DNA from 2 places in the Halobacillus sp. B23F22_1 genome. Region 1 is predicted to be linked to the other one. Evidence: riboswitches for the same ligand, from Rfam matches in the RefSeq annotation. Region 1 holds a riboswitch; the other holds the start of a gene.
What was found. Region 1 has a riboswitch for S-adenosylmethionine ahead of ACGTNH_RS12575 (Na+/H+ antiporter NhaC family protein). Riboswitches for the same ligand answer to the same signal wherever they lie in the genome.
Positions count from the first base shown of each region.

Region 2: another riboswitch for S-adenosylmethionine. It lies ahead of msrA (peptide-methionine (S)-S-oxide reductase MsrA); the one in region 1 lies ahead of ACGTNH_RS12575 (Na+/H+ antiporter NhaC family protein).

Region 1 is NZ_JBIEKE010000002.1:940,931-951,915, forward strand. Features, by position in the region: gene ACGTNH_RS12560 (methionine biosynthesis PLP-dependent protein) at 1-656, shown strand, start outside; gene metC (cystathionine beta-lyase) at 649-1,830, shown strand; gene ACGTNH_RS12570 (hypothetical protein) at 2,020-2,580, shown strand; gene ACGTNH_RS12575 (Na+/H+ antiporter NhaC family protein) at 3,033-4,331, opposite strand; SAM riboswitch class I at 4,403-4,507, opposite strand; gene ACGTNH_RS12580 (YczE/YyaS/YitT family protein) at 4,732-5,379, shown strand; gene ACGTNH_RS12585 (hypothetical protein) at 5,465-5,971, opposite strand; gene ACGTNH_RS12590 (HAD family hydrolase) at 6,026-6,685, opposite strand; gene ACGTNH_RS12595 (DUF1540 domain-containing protein) at 7,022-7,177, opposite strand; gene ACGTNH_RS12600 (ABC-F family ATP-binding cassette domain-containing protein) at 7,375-8,934, shown strand; gene ACGTNH_RS12605 (TetR/AcrR family transcriptional regulator) at 9,563-10,165, opposite strand; gene ACGTNH_RS12610 (MFS transporter) at 10,119-10,985, opposite strand, start outside.
Region 2 is NZ_JBIEKE010000003.1:207,662-218,646, reverse strand. Features, by position in the region: gene ACGTNH_RS16240 (chromate transporter) at 1-173, shown strand, start outside; gene ACGTNH_RS16235 (chromate transporter) at 170-703, shown strand; gene ACGTNH_RS16230 (AIM24 family protein) at 778-1,476, shown strand; SAM riboswitch class I at 1,563-1,684, shown strand; gene msrA (peptide-methionine (S)-S-oxide reductase MsrA) at 1,805-2,278, shown strand; gene ACGTNH_RS16220 (RDD family protein) at 2,329-2,865, opposite strand; gene sppA (signal peptide peptidase SppA) at 2,878-3,879, opposite strand; gene ACGTNH_RS16210 (GNAT family N-acetyltransferase) at 3,973-4,509, opposite strand; gene ACGTNH_RS16205 (hypothetical protein) at 4,701-5,057, shown strand; gene eutH (ethanolamine utilization protein EutH) at 5,097-6,188, shown strand; gene ACGTNH_RS16195 (peroxiredoxin-like family protein) at 6,259-6,912, shown strand; gene ACGTNH_RS16190 (DMT family transporter) at 6,970-7,866, shown strand; gene ACGTNH_RS16185 (ribonuclease H-like YkuK family protein) at 7,868-8,389, opposite strand; gene ACGTNH_RS16180 (hypothetical protein) at 8,495-8,731, opposite strand; gene ACGTNH_RS16175 (MDR family MFS transporter) at 8,850-10,343, opposite strand; partial or broken gene ACGTNH_RS16170 (uridine kinase family protein) at 10,450-10,985, opposite strand.

The DNA.
Region 1 (10,985 bases):
CGGCTATTTCGATCATTGCTAAAAAACATGATGTTTTACTGCTTGTTGATAATACGCTTTATACTCCACTCCTTCAACAGCCAATTACTGAAGGTGCCGACATCATCATTCACAGCGCCACGAAGTACTTAGGCGGCCATAACGATGTCCTCGCTGGTCTAGTGGTTGCTAAAAATGAAGAATTGAGTGAAAAGATAGGTTATTTTCAGAATACGGCCGGGGCCGTACTATCACCCTTTGATTCATGGCTGCTTATGAGAGGAATGAAGACGTTATCTATAAGAATGGAAAAACACGAGAAGAATGCTGCTTTCCTCGTAGCGTTTTTAAAAGAGCATGAAGATATAACGGACGTCTTTTACCCGGGACGCGGCGGCATGCTTTCGTTCAGACTGAAATCTGAGTATTGTGTCGATCCATTTTTACGAAAGTTAGAAGTCATTACGTTCGCTGAAAGCCTTGGAGGCGTAGAGAGCTTCATCACTTACCCAACCACGCAAACACACGCTGATATACCAGAAGAGACACGTCAGCGCTACGGGGTATGTAATCGGTTGTTACGTTTTTCAGTAGGAATTGAACATGTCGATGACTTAAAAACGGATTTAGAACAAGCACTGGCCAGCTTAAAAAAGGAGGAAATTTACCATGACTAATCATCACACGTTTCAAACTCGTCTGCTTCACAATGATCACAAATTTGACCGGGAAACCGGGGCGGTAAGTGTGCCGATTCAGCAAGCTTCCACGTTCCATCAGGCTGACTTTGATAACCCGGGTATCTATGACTATAGTCGTTCCGGAAATCCTACAAGGGAAGCGTTAGAAGATACGATTGCTAATCTAGAAGGCGGTACACGCGGGTTTGCATTTGCTTCAGGAATGGCAGCCATTTCAACCTCTTTCATGCTTCTATCAAAAGGCGATCACGTTGTTATTTCAGAAGACGTATATGGCGGTACATTTCGAATGATTCATGATGTTTTAGGTCGTTTTGGCATTGAGCATACGTTTGTTAATATGACAGATCTTCACGAGGTAGCAACTGCTATACAACCGAATACAAAGGTATTGTATATTGAAACACCTTCCAATCCTTTATTAAATATCACCGATATTCAAGCTGTAAGTAAGCTTGCGAAAGCCAACGACTGCCTGACTTTTGTTGATAATACATTTATGACTCCTGCTCTACAACAACCGCTTGAGTTAGGTGCGGATCTTGTCCTGCACAGTGCAACGAAGTTTATCGCGGGACACAGTGACGTAGTAGCTGGACTAGCCGCAACCAACCATCCGGAAATTGAAGCACAGCTAGGCTTTTTGCAAAATTCCTTTGGTTCCATCCTGGGAGCGCATGATTGCTGGCTAGTGTTACGGGGATTAAAGACACTAGACTGCCGCTTGAAACAGTCATCCGAGTCTGCTGAAGTAATTGCAACCTACTTGGCTGGACACCCGCTTATAGAGGAAGTTTACTATCCTGGATTCAGTTCGCACCCTGGATCCTCTATCCATGCCTATCAGTCAAGCGGAGCAGGAGCGGTCTTATCGTTTCGGTTAAAAGACGAAGCGGCCGTCCGTACATTCAGCCAGCATATCGAATTGCCTGTGTTTGCTGTAAGCTTAGGAGCCGTGGAATCAATTCTATCCTATCCGGCAAAAATGTCCCACGCGGCAATGCCTGAACATGAGCGGTTAAAGCGCGGCATTACAGGGGGGCTGCTGCGCCTATCTGTAGGACTGGAAAATCCAGATGATTTAATCCGGGATTTTGAGAATGGATTGGAGTATGTCAGTGCTCAACAAGAAGTATCTAAAGCTCAATAATAAAAGACTTTTAGCTTGTAGAGAACCTCGGGTTTTTCTACAAGCTTTTTTGACCCTAAAGATGTAATGTACTTCCCTTCTGACTCGATTTAATTTTCCGCTTACACCAATTACCTCCCCCAGGAGATCTTACCTATGCTAAAGTTAATTTGTAATTATTTACTAAACAATAGTGAGTGAGGTGACTTTTTGTTTAAAAAATGGTTCATTATAATCTCATTCGTTTTACTCTTAGATGGTTGTGACGCAACACAAATAGATTCCAATGTAGGCCTTCACTCTTCCACAAAAGAAATCGGGTTCATTAAGCATATGATGCCAGAACAGAAGCCCGATGACTTTGGATTTTCTGTGCAATTCGGAGTGAACTATAAAAATGAAGTGAACTCGTTTGAAGATCAAGTAACCAAGGATTTAATAGCCGAAGGTGCAGTCACAGCAGATATAGCCTTTTCACCTAAGGAAAACGATAAAATTTATGAAAAAATGAAAGAAATGAATATAGTAGAAAAGAAAAAATTGACCCCTGAACAAGTGAGCGAAACAATTTGTACGCAGGAACCACACGAAGAGGACATATGGAGAATTATTATAGAGGGAGAAACGATCACGCATTCTGTTTCAGGAGCTTACTGTGAACCTACTCATGATGCACAGAAGCTAATTGAGCTGCGGAATTATGTATTTAGTATTGTTCGAAGTAAAGAAGAATTTAAAGAACTTCCTCTGTCAAAAGCATCATATGAGTAGGATAAAGGCTGGGATAAAACTGAATAAAGCATAAAATAATCCGAACGATTTTATTGAAATCAGTTCGGATTATTTATGTGTGAAGAATGGACTTTACCATTGCTCCGTCAAAATACATGAAGTCACTAAAAAACTAAGTCCATGAAAGATAGAATGTAAAAAGCGGCACTTCATAAGTTTAACGAATCGTTTCACATTAGTTGTAAAATCGCACCTTGTTTGGTTCTGTTTACTGTTCTTCATTTCACTCTTATATCGTCTTAGCCAGAACAACGTATAGATGGTTCTTAGGAGCAGATATTTGAACATATAGGTTTAGATGGTTCTCTGTTGGTGCCACGATAAGCGTTCGAGGTTGACGCCTGGTCGATTAAAACCGGCCCCTTTACTTATGTCTCGGCGTCTTTAAAGCCATTATTTGAGATTTTTTCTTCTCTTCTTTAGCGACTTATTTATCTCCCTTTTACCGTAAACTTTGGAAATCCAAAGACAATGGCAAGAAGCCCTGCCAGCGCGATCAACATCGGATAAAAACAATAAGGTGTAATCGCAACCGGGGATATCCCTGCTACCCCTGCAACAGCTAGCAGCTGAGCGCCATATGGAATAACCCCCTGCACAGCACTAGCAAAAATATCAAGTAAACTTGCGGAACGGCGGGAATCGATGTCAAAGCGTTCAGCCATTTGCCTGGCTAAAGGTCCAGCAGTAATAATAGAAATTGTGTTATTAGCAGTCGAAAAGTTCACGAGGCTGACGAGGCCCGCAATACCAAGTTCTCCACCTTTATAAGAGGAGATCTTTCGGCTGATCATCTGAATCAAGAAGGCAATGCCTCCGTTTCTTCGAATTAGCTCCACGAGACCACCTAATAAGATAGCCAGCATCGCCAGCTCTTGCATGTTCGCAAATCCATCACCTATAAGGGTAACGTATTCTCCCAGGGCAATGTCACCTAACGATAATCCAACTACGCCTGCAAAGATGATCCCGCCGATGAGCACGAATATGACATTAATTCCGGCAACGGCGAAAACGAGGACCCCAATGTACGGAAGAACTTTTATCAACTGAAAGCTTGTATCTTCACCCATAACCGAGGCCGCATTTGCTGTTAATATACTAAAAATAACAGCCGTGACTATGGCAGCAGGTAAAACGATAAAAAAGTTCGCTTTAAATTTATCTTTCATCTGCGTGCCCTGAGTGCGGACGGCAGCTATGGTGGTATCTGAAATAATCGATAAGTTATCTCCAAACATAGAGCCGCTCACAATGGCCCCCATCGTTAATGCAAGTCCAATATCTGTTTGATCGGCTACACCGAGGCCAATGGGAGCCAGTGCGGCTATTGTTCCTGTTGATGTACCCATTGAGATCGAAATAAAGCAGCAAATAATAAACAAACCGACGAGCAGTAAATTTTCAGGAAGAATACTTAATCCTAAATTAACAGTTGAATCTACTGCACCCACCCCTTCAGCTACTGAAGCAAAGGCCCCGGCAAGCAGGAAGATAACGACCATTAAAATAATATTCGGGTGGCCTCCTCCTTCAGTCAGCTGCGTCACTTTTGTTTGAAAATCCGTTTTCTTATTCATCATTAAGCCGACTAGAATGGCGGCAAAGACCGCGACTAGTACCGGCATTTGATAAAAATCCCCGGTAATAATGCCAGAGCCTATAAATAGAATAATAAACACGCCAAATGGAATAAGTGCGAGCGGATTGGCTTTTATATCTTGATCCATTCAAATTCCTCCTTGTCTTTCGTTAATCCAAAAAAAGAGCCTTCACTTAGGAGAAGGCTCTTTTAATACCCTTCTCATCTACCAAGTTAACACTTGCTGGACTTAGCACCTTACTGAATTTTCAGTGGTTGCTGAAGCATCGTAGGACCAGGTTCCTCCGCTTCTCTTGATAAGAAAATCAACGATATTCATTTAAAATCTAGACCTACTTTACAAGAAAGCAAGGAATGTGACAAGGGTTAGATGCGCAAATGGACATAGTACTACTATTCACACTTTTCAGCCAATATTAAATATGTTTTTTAAATATAAATTCAAACTGTATATATTGGAAATTGAGGGATCAGCGGTTATGATAGAAGGAGTGTGGTTCGATAACATTTGAGAGGAGGGCTGTTCAGTGAGTATTCGTACAAAACAACGAATCTTATTTTATACGATGGGCATTATTATCATGACGTTCGGCATTGCGCTAACCATTCATTCTCACCTGGGTACTTCCCCGTTTGATGCCCTTCTTGTCGGATTATTTCGTACGTTCGGTCTTACAATAGGCAGCTGGGAAGTCGTTGTAGCCTTTACGTTAATCATTTTTAATGCAGTCGCGGAAAAGAAAAAGCCTGAATACTTTGCCATCATCACAGCACTCGTTACCGGCTTTTTCATTGACGTATGGGTGTTTTCTACAGAAGGATGGATTGCGCCAGAATCCCCGGTCATGCAGTTGATCTGTCTATTGTTTGGTCTCTTTTTTGCAGGCTTAGGAATTGCTATAAATTTGCAAGCCGATTTCGCACCTAATCCATTTGATCGAACGATGCTCGTTGTAAGAAAGCTGACAGGTTTAAATGTTTCTCTATCGAGAGCATTAGTGAGCGTTGTCCTTGCTGCGATAGCCTTTCTTTTTAGCGGGCCAATAGGAGTAGGGACTGTTATCATTACTCTCTTCAGCGGTGTGATCATCCACTTCTTTATGCCTTATGTTGCTAAAGTGGATGAGTCTATGACAGAAGGATCCATTAAAAAACGAAAAGCTCACATCTCTTAACAACCGGCACGCTTACCGGGGAGCAGGCACCGAGACTCACCCCTGACACTTCGCTCTTTTACAGCTTTTCGGTACCTGCTGCCCTTTATTTACCTTCTGCATTCGAGCTCCAAAATATATGTACTATGCTGGCCAGCAGAGCTGCGTCTAAGCTTTTTAATTCTTGCATTGATTCTATTTGCACTTTATGTTGAAAAAAACCTTTAATAACAGTGGAGCCCTTTTTATTAATCCGACCTGTCTTCTTCCAGGTAGCTTCAACCTTAATCGGTTCGTGGTCTAAGAGTTCTGCTATAATTCTGTGTTTCTTAGATGAACCATTTGATGCCCCAATTTTTCCGATTGGTTTTCCCCATTGAAAGATTGTCCACTCAAGTCCTCGCAACCGATCTCCGGATACTTGCTGGATCGTATATTCTTGATTCGTTTCTTCACTTAGGACCTCGAGATTCACTTCTTTATGTTCACGAGATGCTGTTAAACTTTCCCAATCCTGAAAATACCGGCTCATGTAACCGATTATATATTTCCCTTTTTGAATGGCCATTTCCCTTGTAGAAGAGACGCTTTTCGGGGGTATGTATGTAATCATTTTGAAACCTCTTTTCTTTAACGGTTTATTGTTCAAACGAAAAGGCTCCTTCAATTAAAACGTCTGTTCAATCATGACAGGAAGTTCCTCTATTTTCCCTATGGAATGTTCAACCTTTACGTTTCCCCAATAGTCTTCTTTTTTCCATACCCCCTGCATGCCTGCCTGGATAGCAGCCTTGACATCATTTTCAGGGTGATCACCAACAAAAAGACTATCTTCCGCTCTAGCGTTCAACTGCTTTAATGCACGGTGAAAAATTTGCGGATCCGGTTTTTTCAGCCTTTCTTTTTCAGATATAAGAATAACATCAAAATAGTGGTCAATTTTTAAAGCCTGCAAGTTATCAAGTTGAAAAGGGTCTCTTCCATTAGTAATGATGCCAAGCTGAAAGTCACTTTCTTTAAGACCTTTTAATACCTTATTTACGTTCGGAAAAGCAATACAGGACTCGTGAAAGTAACTAAAATAGTCTTTGATAAGCTCTTCCGCCCTTAACCCACGAATATGAAGCTCTTCTACCAGCTTAGGGTAAACCACTTCCTTAGGGACATATCCTTTTTCATCTAATTCAACCAATCGGTTTATGTATTTTTTCTCACCAATATGGCACAGCTGTCTGTATTTTCGGTACTGTGACTTTGCGAACGCTATTAAGGATTGATCCCTGTCTAACAATGTCCCATCTAAATCGAAAAGCACAGCTTTTATCAAATAAACTCCTCCTTATCTTGAATAATTCTACGTAAAATGAACGATCCCTTTAAAATGATGTAATGATTGTGCATTTCTATAACAGATCCATATTTTTTACAATATGCAGGGTCTTCTTCTTATTCGAACAACTCTAATGTTTTATTTCTTATATCCTCAGAATCAATGGATAGTTTTTTCGTCTGTCCCGTCTTAACAGCGATCTTATATGTGCTTAGCTACCAATTCTTTTTGTTTATGTCCCGCACGACTTCCTAACTACCTTCCCCCTTGTAATCTGCTCAGAATCATTGGCGACGATAAACGGGCAGCCGACTAGCGACTACCCTGAGCAACCTATATTTCCGGATCAAAAGTTTTACAATCAGTCTCCTCTTTCTTCGTCGCTTGATCCCCGGCATGACTGACTACATAAATTGCTTCAGCCGTACATTTGTTGCCTTTGCTCCAGTACTTACAGTTATTCACTTCGCACAAGACGTCTTTAGCCATCGGTATTGCCACCTCCCTCGCTGTTATTTTTCACAGCGGGAAGTAAATTCATGCAGAATTGATTTTGGTAATTCACGGACTATACAATCTCCAAACAATTTCCTTCACCCTTATTTTATCAACAAAAGGCTTTATTGTCTCTGCCTTCCCCTTTATAATGGGAGAAGCAGAATTTTACGAAGGAATAGGTGTATATCATGAGTTTACTCACAGTGAATAAGTTAAGTCACGGGTTTGGCGACCGTGCGATTTTTGATGACGTATCATTTCGTTTGCTTCAAGGTGAACATATTGGACTTATTGGAGCCAATGGTGAAGGTAAGTCTACGTTTATGAATATTATAACCGGTCAATTAGAGCCGGATGCAGGTGCGGTTTCTTGGGCGAAACACTCAAGAATAGGTTATTTAGATCAGCATGCTGATTTAAAACAGGGCATGACGATGCGTGATGCACTGCGCACAGCCTTTCAATATTTATTTGATATGGAACAAGAGATGAATAGTCTTTTTGCTAAAATGGGAGAAGCAGGTCCTGAAGAGTTGGAAGAATTACTTGAAGAAACAGGACGCCTTCAGGAGGCTTTAACGAACAATGACTTTTATACAATTGATGCCAAAGTCGACGAAGTAGCTAATGGCCTTGGACTGGATGAAATCGGTCTCGACCGTGATGTGCACGATTTGAGCGGAGGGCAGCGAACGAAAGTTTTATTAGCTAAGCTTCTTCTAGAGAAGCCTGATATCCTACTGCTGGATGAGCCGACCAACTATTTAGATGTCAAGCATATTGATTGGCTGCGTAACTATTTAATTGCGTATGAACATGCATTTATTCTTGTTTCTCACGACATTCCGTTTTTAAACAGTGTCGTCAATTTGATATATCATGTGGAAAATCAGGAACTCACACGTTATCCAGGCGATTATGACGAGTTTTTGCGTGTGTATGAAATGAAAAAGCAGCAGAAAGAAGCAGCATTTAAGAAACAACAGAAAGAAATAGCGAACTTAAAAGACTTCGTCGCTCGTAATAAAGCGAACGCGGCAACGAGCCGAATGGCAATGTCCCGCCAGAAAAAACTTGATAAAATGGACATCATTGAACTTGATTCTGAAAAACCAAAACCATCATTCCGCTTTAAGCAGGCACGAACGCCTGGTAAATATCTATTTGAAACGAACGATCTGGTTATTGGTTATGGTGAACCTTTATCAAAACCATTAAATTTAGCCATGGAACGAGGGGAGAAAATTGCTTTATCAGGTGCCAACGGGATTGGGAAAACCACCTTACTAAAGAGCATCCTGGGTGAAATTCAGCCGGTTTCAGGAGCCGTAGAATTAGGAGAACACCTTCACATTGGTTATTTTGAACAGGAATTAAAAGAAGAATCTAACCGCACGTGTATTGAAGAAATCTGGGAAGAATTTCGTCACTTTACCCAGCAGGAAGTACGTGGGTCTTTAGCAAAATGCGGACTCACTAAGAAGCATATCGAAAGTAAAGTGCAAGTACTGAGCGGCGGTGAAAAAGCAAAGGTCCGCCTCTGTAAGCTTATTAATAAAGAAACGAACTTACTTGTGCTTGATGAGCCGACTAACCACTTAGATGTGGATGCGAAAGCTGAACTGAAGCGTGCCTTAAAAGAATACAAAGGCAGTGTTCTTCTCATTTCCCATGAACCTGAATTTTATCAGGACATCGTTACAGATGTATGGAACTGTGAAAGCTGGACCACTAAAGTATTTCAATAAAAAAGACTGCCTCTTTTAAGGAGGCCACGAAATACTGAAGATTTATGAGAGGCAGATTACAAAAGAAGCTGGGAGATAACTGAGTAAGGCATAATATAATCCGAACGATTTTATGGAAATCAGTTCGGATTATTTATCTGCTAGGAAAGGATTTTACCCTCGCTCCTTCAAAACACTTCCCTTTCCGTGGGCACGGCCTCAGCTTCCTCGGAAAGCAAAGAGCGCTTTCCTGCGGCCGCTGTTCCTACAGGAGTCTAGCGTGTTTTGACTGCGCTAATGATCTGCGCTTACACGATTCAGCTTTTATCATTCGTTTTTTGAAATAAAAGCTTTACTTATGTCCCAGCCTCTTCTTTTAATTCCAAGAAACCTGTACCCTCTATTCCTTAATTAGTTTTAGGATTCGTTTCACATTAGCTGTGAAACTCGCCATTGCGCGTTGAGTTGGATGCCTTTGAGACCCGAAGGAGGAATCCTCATATCCGGGTCTATGCTCGAGTCAAAGATCCACTTAGTCAAGTGAATTTCTTGACCAGGTTAGCTGAGGCCGTGCCCGCGGCAAGCGTCAACAATTCCATTAAATAAAAGGGAGGTGTTTTAATAGCCTCTCTTTTTTAGAGCAGTCTTTTTAATCAATTTTAAGTGCCAGTTTCAAAAATTCAACGAGCATTTCAGATTGCTCTTTCAACTTTAAATCTGAAGCGGGTAATATAGCATGATCGAGAGCCAGACCGTCAATATGAGCAATAAGTGAACGAGCTAACGTTTCGCTGTCGTATCGATCACTGAACTCCCCGCTTTTCTGTCCCGCCTCAAAGATATTCGCATAAAGAGTAATCCCGGAAGCATAGCGCTGCTGACCGAATTTTCTTCGTCGCTCATCATTTCTCCCGGTAATAAAAAACTCTAAATTACTAGGAGCAAGCGGATCCATTTGATTATCGGGCACCCGATCTTCTCCAAATAAGTACGTCAGCAGTAAATCCCAATATGATTCCTCATCTTCTAGTTTTAGGGACGTATCACTTACTTCCTCGTTTAATAAAGCTTCGTATAGATCTTCTTTGCTCGAAAAATACTGATAAAGACCGCCCCTGCTGACTTTCGCTTCCTCCATAATATCTTTCATTGTGGTTATGGTATATCCTTGCCTGCTAAACACCTTTTTGGCTGCTGCTAAAATATCAGCTCGTCGTTGCTCCAGGTGTTCCTGGCTGACTTTCGGTGCCATGGACTCTTCCCCTTTCTACTTTATTTTTCGCTAAATACCCTGTGAACGAAATAAGAACGAGAATTGAGGCCGTGACGATAAAAGTTGGGACCGCTCCAAACTGACTAGCGAGCCATCCCCCAAGTAAAGGACCAATAATTGTAGCTATTGTCATTACGCTATTTATCACGCCGAACACTCTCCCTGTCATGTGAACAGGTGTTTCAACTTGAACGGTTGCCTGAAAAGGAACAAAAATATGACTGGCCGCAAACCCTCCGGTCAAGCCAAACAAAGGACCCCATAAGATAGAAAAGGCAACGTCAAAATAAGTACAAACGCCCATCATGGCAAAACTGATTCCCAACCCGCTTACACCGGCTAACATATTAGGAAACGCTCGATAATCCGTTTTTTTCGCCAGCCGCCACCCTGCAAGGAACATCCCGAGCCCTGACGCTGTAACAATGTAGCCGAATAAATCTGGAGAGGCGGTGGACAGATCGCGAATGAGAATAATAATTTGTGAATCGGCTAATTGTAAAATCAATAAACTGACTCCTAAAAAGGCTAAGCCCATCACGATAAAGGAGTCTCGTTGGATAAAAGAAAGTCCTGTGAGGAACTCGTGTTTAAAAGTGAACCGATGACCTTCTTCCCCTTGTTCTTCATTTAAAGTTTCCAAAGATTTTGGCAGTAGAAAAATAAATATGGCGGAGAGAAAAAAAGAAGCTGAATCAATAAAAAAAACGATTTTCGCCCCAAAAGCCGCTACTAATAAACCGCTGAGAAGAGGCCCCATAACCTTTGTACTAGAATCAATCATCGAAGTGACCGACAT
Region 2 (10,985 bases), on a different contig from region 1:
ACCTAGGTATTTGGATTACTTTTCTGCTCGGTGGAATCTCGCTTATTTTAATAGAAGTCATTGGGGTTCATCCAGGAATTGTGATTTTGGCTCTGCTGATATTTGCATTAGTCAAACCTATGAGAAAGAATAAAGATGAGAAGAATTACAGCAGTAAGGAGTCTTCTTTATGATTTATTGGCAGATTTTCGTAGCGTTTTTTATTCCGGGAGTTGTGGGGTACGGTGGCGGCCCGGCTTCTATTCCCTTAGTCGAAAATGAAGTAGTCGGCCGATTTGGGTGGATGTCGGTAAACGAGTTCAGTGAAATGCTTGCCGTAGCCAATGCACTGCCCGGACCGATTGCAACGAAAATGGCAGGGTTTATAGGTTATGAACAAGCCGGCATTTTAGGAGCATTTATTGGAGTATTTGCTACGGTCGCTCCATCGCTTATTTTAATGATTGCGTTATTAAGTCTTCTAAATAAATTTAAAGGGTCTCCACGTGTGAAAGCCATGACCTCTTTTATTCGTCCAGTTATCGCTATTCTGCTCGGGGTAATGGCTTATCAATTCTTTGAAACGTCCTATGGATCTGCAGGGATGGTGCAAACAGTTATTTTAATTGCAGTGAGCTATGTTTTACTTGAGCGAGTAAAAGTACACCCGGCTTTTGTCATTGCGGGCTCGCTTTTATATGGTGCCCTTTTTCTAGGAGGATAAATGTTTAACTTAATGAATCATTTATCCCCTCTTTCTCGTATACAATAAGGACGAGACAGGAAAGGGGAGAGATCGTGAGCAATTATTCGATTGATGAATTCATAAGAAAAACGAAGCAGGATGAAGCTGAAAATGAGTTCTTTGAACTGGAAACAGAGCGTATATTAGAAGTAAACCTTTCTGATCAAGTATGGGCCAAAGCAGGATCGATGATTTCCTATAATGGTTCCATCAAGTTTGAAAGGGAAGGGATACTCGAACATGGTGTGGGAAAAATGTTTAAGAAAGCCTTCTCGGGCGAAGGCAGTTCTTTGATGAAGGCAGCCGGAAAAGGTCGTCTATACTTAGCTGATCAAGGGAAAAAGATTACTATTTTTGATTTAAATAATGAATCCATTACTGTTAACGGGAACGATCTTCTTGCCTTTGAGCCTGGCATATCATGGGATATTAAATTAATGAAAAAAGTAGCTGGCATGATGTCTGGCGGACTGTTCAACGTGACGTTAGAGGGCCGGGGAAGGGTGGCGATTACTTCTCACTATGAGCCATTAACTTTGCTTGTACGACCAGGGGATCCTGTCATTACAGATCCAAATGCGACGGTAGCCTGGTCAGGACATTTAAAGCCGGAATTTCGTACTGATGTAAGTCTAAAGACATTTATTGGCCGTGGGAGCGGTGAATCTGTTCAAATGGAGTTTAAAGGTGAAGGGTTTGTCATTGTACAGCCGTTTGAAGAGGTCATAACAACGGGAAATGGAAATTCATAAATTTTTCAAAAAAAATGAAGCATTCGCCTTTACTTCGAGATTGAAACATTGTAATATATAAAATAACTTAAAATTATAACGGAAACTTCTTATCCAGAGAGGCGGAGGGACTGGCCCTTTGATGCCCGGCAACCATCGAATTAATCTAAGGATTGACGAGAACGGTGCCAATTCCTGTAGAGTGTTATTTCACTCTAGAAGATGAGAGGATCGTACGGAAATTTACGACCCCTTTTCTTATACTGGATAAGAAAAGGGGTTTTTTGGTAGCTTGAACCGTCAAACTCTCTTAGGTGGAAGTTGCGTTAATGGAAAGGGAAGATGACAAATGGCAACAGCAATTTTTGGAGCAGGATGTTTTTGGGGAGTTGAAGCTTTCTTCGAGCGTTTCGAAGGAATTACACATACACGTGTAGGGTATACGGGCGGCCATGTTGAAAGTCCAACCTACGAACTAGTGAAAACAGGAACAACTGGCCATGCAGAAGCAATTCGTATTGAATATGACCCAGAAGTCATTACGTATGGCGGATTGGTTAATATCTTTTTTGAAGCCCATGACCCTACAACTAAAAATAAGCAGGGAATCGATGTTGGTCATCAATATCGTTCCGCTATCTTTTACCAAAATGAAGCTGAAAAAGCCATTGCTGAGGAGAAAATTCAGCAGTGGACAAATAAAGGGATTTTTAAACGTAGAATCGTAACTGAAGTTACACCGGCCCGTGAATTTTATGAGGCGGAAGAATACCATCAAAAGTATGCTCAGAAGAATGGCTCCTTTGCTTGCGGCATTGGCTGATCTTATTAAAAATCCGCTTCCTTTTAAATAAAGGAAGCGGATTTTTATGTTTATTCTAAAGTAGATTCGATTTCTCGATTTAATTTCTTCATTCTGTCTTTGATTACAGAAGTATCGGCAAACAGGTCATGGATCCCTTGATGCTTTTTCGTGAAGATGACTACAAGATAAGGAAGACCTAAAACAGCCATACTTATATAACGTCCTACAAACTCTCTGTAAATAATCTGCCCTTTCGTTAAGTGCTTTCCTTTTAATGATTCTACCGATAACCCCAGAGTCATTTTTCCTAATGTGGCCCGGAAATAGAAAGTCATTAATACAAAATAAAGAAAAAACACAATCGATTGAGTGATGTTCGCGGCGCTTAACAGCTCAATCCAAAGCTTGGCTTCGGATAGATTGGTTACTCTTAAAAGCGGGCGCGTGATGATTGAATTGATACTCCAAATTACAATTAAATCAATGATGTAAGCAAAAAAACGTGGAATAAAACCAGCGTATACGATACGGTGGATTTCGTTAAGGTTTGATGTCACAGCTTGATTTAAGTGATTGGGCTGATGGGTGGGTTCTACTGTATCCATCTAATTCCTCCTTTACTCAGAATACATGTACATTAATCTAGGACCTTGACGTTTCTCGATCATTTCGTTGATCCATTTTACTTCGCTTGTTGGCAGGAAACTTTTCATATCGATAGGAATACCGAACAACCTTTCTCCACTAGGCTGGTACTCAATTACTTCAGGATTCCCGCCGATTTCTTCTTTCAGGGCAGCTAACGCATCTTCTTCAAATCCGATGTTGTCAATTAGGCCATTATCTAATGCTTGCTGACCAGAATAAATACGGCCGTCTGCAATTTCTATTACTTCATCTTCAGGCATGTCACGACCTTCACTGATGACATCGACAAACCCTTGGTAGGACTCATCTACAAGCGTTTGAATAATTTCACGGTCTTCCTCTGTCATTTCTTTAGTTGGACTCATAATATCTTTAAATTCGCCGCTCTTGATGGTATTGAATTTAACGCCATATTCATCGGCTAATTCTTCATAATTTACGCTTTCCATAATAACGCCTAATGAGCCGGTAAATGTTTCTTCAGAAGCAAATATTTGATCCGCTGGAGTTGATATGTAATAGCCTCCAGAAGCAGCCATACCGCCCATTGAAACATATAGAGATTTATCTTCTTCTTTTAATTCATTCAGCTTGTCGTGAATTTCAGCACTTTCAAACACTCCTCCGCCTGGGGAGTTTACGTAAAGCAACACTCCATTAATGCTAGGGTCTTCTTTTATGGCTTCTAACTGTTCTAGTAAAGCTTCATGGTTATAACCTTCTCCCATAAAAGGATTAGATCCCTGGCCGCTCATTATTGTTCCCTCTACGGATATACGGGCTATACGATCCGAGGAGGAGCCTTCTTCAATAACTTCTTCTCTTGGTTTCTCATTATTGCTGTCTCCACCAAACAATCCTTGGGAAGACTCCGTAAACGTACTTGATGTTAAAAAGCCAATGCTTTGAATGAGGATCGCAATAATTAATAAAGCGGAAGCAATCCCTATAGCGATCAAACGTTTTTTCATATCTATCTATCCTTTCTTAATTGCTTTGAACCACTAGCTTAGCAAATTTTTGGTAATTAATATATAGTTACTCAAAAGATCAATGTGTAAATTCTATGTAATTCCTTCGTTGGCTTTCCATTCATAATATAAAATGCTCATTTCATATAAATTCCAGTATTCTTCTCCGAACCTTCGATGATCTCGAAGTAACCCATCAATTTGAAAGCCAGCTTTTTTATACATATGAATTGCAGGCTTATTAAATTCAAACACTCCTAAAGTTACTTTATGTAAGTTTAACCTATCAAAAGCGATCTTTAAGATCTCCTCCATCATGATAACTCCTATTCCTCTTCCACGTGCATCCTTACTGACTAACACTTTACCAATCCGCGCTGATCGGTTATCGTAATCAATATTATTTAAAGCAATGTGCCCGACTGATCGAGTGCTGGATTTCTCTACAGCTTTAAAAATTAGTGAAGATCCATCTGCCTGGTTGGCTTCCTTTAAGTACTTATCCAGTTGATTACAGCTTAATGGATATGCAAAGGCTGGCCCTGCCCATTGAAGTAAAAAGGAAGGAGATTCTACCCATTGAATAAGCGTGCCATAATCATTTTTCGTAAAGTATTCAAGCTTGATCATCATCCATTCTCCTTTTCTATACTTGACTTATTGAAAGTTTACCATTTTAAATGGATGATAGATAAATAAAAGAAAGTAGGGAAACTATTCGATACTATTATATCCTTTTAATAATGTTTGGGACCATACTTAGTGCTTGTGGAAGTGAGACAGACCAAGTCGACATTGGAAGTGAGGATGTTTCGGAAACGTTGTATATTCAAAAAGTAGAAGATCAACGGACAACTGAAGAACAAACGGCAGTAAGGCAGGAGAAAGAAACTAATGAAGAGTTACTCGCGAAGCTCAATGGGATGGAAATAAAGAAAAGTGACGAAAGTGAAATGAAGGAGAAAATGAATACACAAGATACGTATACGTACAGCTTTTCCGATGAAGGGGAACTTGCTGCTGAGTCCCAATCTGATTTCAGCTTTGCAGTAACAGAAGATGGGACGTTTTTAATGCCTGAGAACGGAAAGCAGTCAGGAACCGTCAGCTATCAATCGGTTGAAAAGCACCCGGAATTACTGAATGAAATGAATCACTTAGTTGATATTAGCTTTTAATTCTTCCAGGCTGTGTGTGAAAACGAGGGAGAGGTCCGTATGTTGTTAAATGATATGATACTTATTTTAATGGCAGCATTTATGGTGCTGGGGGCAGTTGATTACACTTTTCTTGGTAATCGTTTAAGTCTCGGCGATCGCTTTCACGAGGCTTTTTTAATGATGGGCCCTCTGGCTTTAGCTATGGTAGGGATTATCTCACTGGCTCCTGTGATTTCCGATGCTCTCTCTCCTCTTGTTATTCCTATTTTTGAGTGGATGGGAGCGGACCCAGCGATGTTCGCTTCTATGCTGTTAGCCATTGATATGGGGGCTTATCCGTTATCAGAAGCGTTAGCATCAGATAAGGATGCTGCAGTATTTTCGTGGGCATTTTTAGGAACGATGATGGGGCCGACGTTGGTATTTACGATTCCTATCGCTTTGACTATTGTTCAAAAAAGGGATCGAAGCTATTTTGCGAAAGGTATATTAATCGGTATGATGACGATACCTATTGGCTGTTTAACTGGTGGAGCATTAGCAGGTTATGAATGGGTATGGATGATTCAAAATTTAATTCCTGCTGCTATTTTAGCTGTTCTCATTGGCGTAGGATTATGGAAATTCACTACTCTTACCATAGTCCTGTTTTCGAAGTTTGGAAGAGGTATAGAAATCCTCATTATGTTTGGGTTGGTTATGGTCATTTTCGAGACGTTAACTGATTTTACTGTTATTCCTGGGATGGCTCCGTTAGAGGAAGGAATTGAAATTGTAGGGAGAATAACGATTACCTTGGCTGGGGCTTATCCTTTGGTTGCTTTTATTAACCAAAAGGGATCGAAGCTTTGGGAACGACTGAGCATTCAATTAGGTATCAATTCGCCATCGGTGGCCGGCTTTATTGCTTCTTTAGCTCATCATTTGCCTATGTTTGCAACGATGAAAGATATGAACCCTAAAGGAAAAGTAATGAATGCGGCTTTTGCGGTGAGCGGGGCTTTTTCTTTTGGAAGTCATATCGGCTTTGTGGCTGGAGTGGAGAAAGAGTTAATTGTAGCGGTTATGACAGGGAAATTAGTGGCAGGTGTGCTGGCTGTCTGGATTGCGTGGTGGACCACCATTCCCGCTAATCAACAAGTCGAATAAAGCGCTTTTCTTCAAACTTGTCCTTTTATCACTTATACTTAGTCTATACCTCACTAAAGGAGTTTTTCATATGAAGACCGAGATGAAGGAACGCTACAATGAGTATTTGCAGAAGTTTAAAGAAGCGACCCCTGACGATGTTCAAAAGAAAATGAAAAGCGCGATTGATGAATTGAAAAGTTCGGATGATGGTGAAGGTTTAAAAGAAGGAGACAAAGCCCCGGATTTCACTCTTCCCGATCCTAATGGGAACTCGATCAACCTCTCCAACCAACTTGATATTGGACCGGTGATTGTAACGTTTTATCGCGGAGGATGGTGCCCTTACTGCAATATGGAATTAAGAGAGTATCAACAAATATTAAATGAAATTCATGATGCAGGTGGGGAGTTGATCGCCATTAGTCCACAAACCCCGGATTACTCGCTAAGTACCTCACAGAAAAATGAACTGAGTTTTCATGTGTTAAGCGATGTAGGAAACAAAGTGGCACGTGAATATCAACTTGTTTATCCGGTCCCGGACTACCTTGTTGACATTTATAAACAAAAAGGATTAGATGTTGATAAGCATAACGGGGATGAAACGTGGGAACTCCCTGTGGCTGCTACGTATGTGATAGACAGACACGGAACGATAGTCTATGAATATACGAAAGCCGATTACAAAGATCGGGCCGAGCCATCGGAAGTATTAGAAGTTTTGAAAACAACGAACAGATGAGGAAAGGCACACCCTTCAGTGGAGGGTGTGTTTTCTTAGGATAAGAGGTGTCCATCGATGAAATTATACAGTGCATTAATTGGTCTAAGCTTTATTTGGGGATTATCCTTTGTGTTTATAAAATGGCTTCTCGATCCTATTGGAGTGTGGGGGACAGTTTTTTTTAGATGTTTAGCAGGTGCCCTGGTATTACTGCCGTTTTTATGGATAAAGAGAAAAGAGTTAAAAGGGTCTCTTCCATGGAAAGCTATGTTCTTTGTCGGTGTTTTTAATGCTGGACTGCCATGGGGGCTGATTGCATGGAGTGAAACAGAAATACATAGCAGTACGGCTGCCGTAATGAATACTTTAACGCCAATTTGTACAGGGCTTGTAGGATTTATGTGTTTTTCCGTTCTATTGAAGCGAAGACAATGGATAGGGATTGTCCTCGGGTTTGTTGGCATATTAGTTTTAATGGAATTTGACTTTTTTGCTCTTTTTAGTGAAAGTTTTATCGGCATAGGTACCATGATTTTAGCTGCTATTTCATATGGTGTTGCCTCTCAATTTACTAAAAGACATTTACAGGAGACATCTATCCTTATTGTGACCACGTTTTCTTTGCTTGTTGCTGCTCTATTCGGGTTAGGGGGTATGATGATGACAAACTCCCTCTCCGTTATTAATGAAGAGGTCCTTCGTCGTCCCCTTGTATGGCTTTCTATCATTGGGTTAGGCTGCTTTGGTTCTGGATTTGCCCACTTATTATTTTACTATATGGTTAAGAATGGCAGTGCGGAGTTTGCAACATCAGTGACTTACATTATTCCGATCACTGCTATGGTATGGGGGTACGTATTACTTGATGAACCCATTACAAAAAACATTATCCTCGGGCTTGTGCTCATTTTTGCAGGAGTATATTTAGCAACGCGTAAACCTCGTAGAAGTCATCAACAAGCTGCGGCTTAATTTATTTCGTGTACTTATTGGCATAACTGCTTGCCGTAATTGATTCTGGTTTTATTTTCGGCTCAAATCCCAATGATTCGATTCTCGCTACCATTTCATTTACGTAAGCGCGCGTACGATTCCGCTCTCCTGCACCAATATCGATATGTCCTTCAATTGTAAAGCTGGCATTTTGGTAAATGTGAGGGAGGACAATTTCAATCAGCTGATCGATTTTTTCTTTCGTGAAATAGGAGGCTATATCAACAGTAAGACTCGTTTCATAAGAAATTCGTTCATGTAAAATCTTCATTGCTCGGGGAACAATTTCCTTATGATAACAAGCCCAGGCCCCTTTCCCCACACGATGAATCACAATTCCTGTAATAAAAAGAGTTTGGTCAGTGTGAATTTGAGAATCTGTACCTAGCATTAATTTGTAGCACCCTAAAGGCTCTTCTTTCATAAAAGACGTAATATGTGCAAATACTTCCTCGAAATCCATTTGTGGATGGGATAAATTTTGGAAAAGCATAGGTTCCATTTTGGGTCCTCTTTTCAACCAGGGGGTAAATCCCATTTTTTATATTCTATTCACCTTTACTATTCCCGTGTTTTCCAAAAATAAAAAAGACGGCGCAGGCCGTCTTTAAAAAATAAAAATCCATATGAGCAAAATAGTAATAATAAACGTAATCGCGTAAATCCAAGTTAATAGGCGCACACTCGAATCTTTCACAGGTCGTTCTTGTTTTAAACTGGTTAAGTCAGCTTCAGGAGAACTTTCATCTTTCTCTCTCTTAGACATTTCACGGGCTACTTGAATGGTGCCAATGGAGGCAATAATACATACAAGTACAATGATGGCATAGTAAAGTGGATACACACATTCGCCTCCTCTAACTCTTAGGATCTCTACTTAAAGTTTATCATGATCTTTTATTTCTATGAAAATATAGGCTCTATTTGACTCTTTTGATTTTCCAGTATGGGGAAGAGTTCTTCTAATCCGCAGCTTCTCTGGAAGCAGGATTTTCAGGATAGTCTACAGGTCGTGCTCTTCTTATGAAAAGAGCAAGGATCAAGCCAGTAAAAGCAACAGCGAATGCGACAAAGTAAACGAGTTCTACACCAGCAACGGTAGCTTGAGTCATAGCTTGCTCTGTTCCTGGATTGCCCATCTGCTGTAATTCAGCTTCCTGTTTCGATGTCATAATGCTGATAAATACGGAAACGCCAATCGCTCCGGATACAGGCTGCAGTGTGTTCATAATAGCTGTACCGTGAGGATAAAGGCGCTTCGGTAATTGATTTAAACCGTTTGTTTGCGCAGGCATCATGATGGCTGACACAGACAACATGAGCAGCATGTAGCTGATAATAATGACGTAAATCGACGTATTCTCACTAATTTGACTAAGTGAAAACATAGTTGCTGTTAAAACTGCAGCAGCTGGAATAATTAATTTTCTAGGGCCGAATTTATCAAAAAGCTTTCCCATTATTGGAGACATGAGACCATTGAGTAACGCCCCTGGCAATAAGATCAGTCCAGCTGTGGCGGCTGTTAATGCTAAGGGTCCTTGCATGAACATAGGTAAAATAATTTCCGAAGAAAACATAGACATCATAACAATAATAAACATTACGAGTGCGATGGAATACATAGGGTATTTGAACACCCGGACATCGAGTAATGGATCTTCGAGTTTTAATTGACGTCTAGTAAAAATAATTAAAGCTGCTATTCCAACTAAAATGAAACTATATACCTGTGGTTCAAGAAAACCCGCTTCACCTTCACCAGCAAAACTAAAGCCCAATACAATTCCTCCAAATCCTGCAGTGGAAAGAATAATGGAAAAAATATCTGCTTTAGGTTTGGTAACTTCTCCTACATTTTTTAAATATTTATAACCGAAAAGAATAGAGAATAGAGCGAATGGGATCACGGTGAGGAATAAGTACCTCCATCCTAAATGCTCGACAATAATTCCTGAAAGTGTCGGACCAATAGCCGGGGCAAACATAATGACAAGTCCAATCATTCCCATAACGGCTCCGCGTCTTGCCGGAGGGAAAATAAGTAAAAAAGTATTGAAAATAATAGGGATTAATAATCCGGTACCCACGGCCTGAATGAGACGCCCGGCGAGTAAAACAGTAAATGTAGGAGCGACCGCACAGATGAGCGTTCCTAAGGTGAATACAGACATCGTTCCGAGAAACATCTGCCTCGTAGTAAACGTCTGGAGCATAAAAGCGGACACGGGAATTAATATCCCCATGATTAACATAAAACCTGTGACCATCCATTGGACGGTAGGTGGGTTAATATTAAAAACTCCCATAAGGGTGGTTAAGGCAATATTTAGTAACGTTTCATTAAGAATAGCGAAAAAAGCGCCAATGATAAGTGAAAACATAACGGGCTTTACGCTGAATTTAGGGTCATCAGCTAAAAACTCGTACGTTTCTTTAGAATGATTTCCTTCCATATATATAATCTCCTTTTTTGTGTGTTCACAATAGACCATTATATAGGAAAGAATAGGAAGGTATGAAGATTTTGCTCAATTTTTTTATAATAGTGCGGGATGAAAATTAATAACCTTTCATTCTACGGGTTACTTTTGATTGAGGAAGCTGCTCTTTTATATAACGATCTTCTTCCTCCATCCACTGCCGCCAAAATTCGAAGGCCCCCTCACCGTCCCGTTCCAATCCTCGGACCAACCGCTGCTCTCTTGGGCAATCAACCCAAATAGTGAAATCATAATACTCTCTTAATTCATCACGCGTGCTATAGCAGCCTTCTATAATAACGGTGCCTTCTGGATGCACGGTATGCCAGTCAGCTAACTGATCAAGGTCCCAGTCATACCGCTGATAGAGAGCAGGTTTTTTTGCTTAATTGGAATGATCACTTGCTTTAAGACACGCTCCCAGTTAAAAGCGCTTCCAACAAGAGTGGATCGATTTCTCTGGGCGGATGGTAAATAAAAATCATCCATGTGAATAATCGTGGAGTATGAATAGGCGTTAGAGAGAGCGTCGGCAAGTGTACTTTTACCTGAGCCGCCGCAGCCGTCAATACCGATTAAAGTTAGCTTCTGATTAAAGCGGGGGAGTTTGTTCAT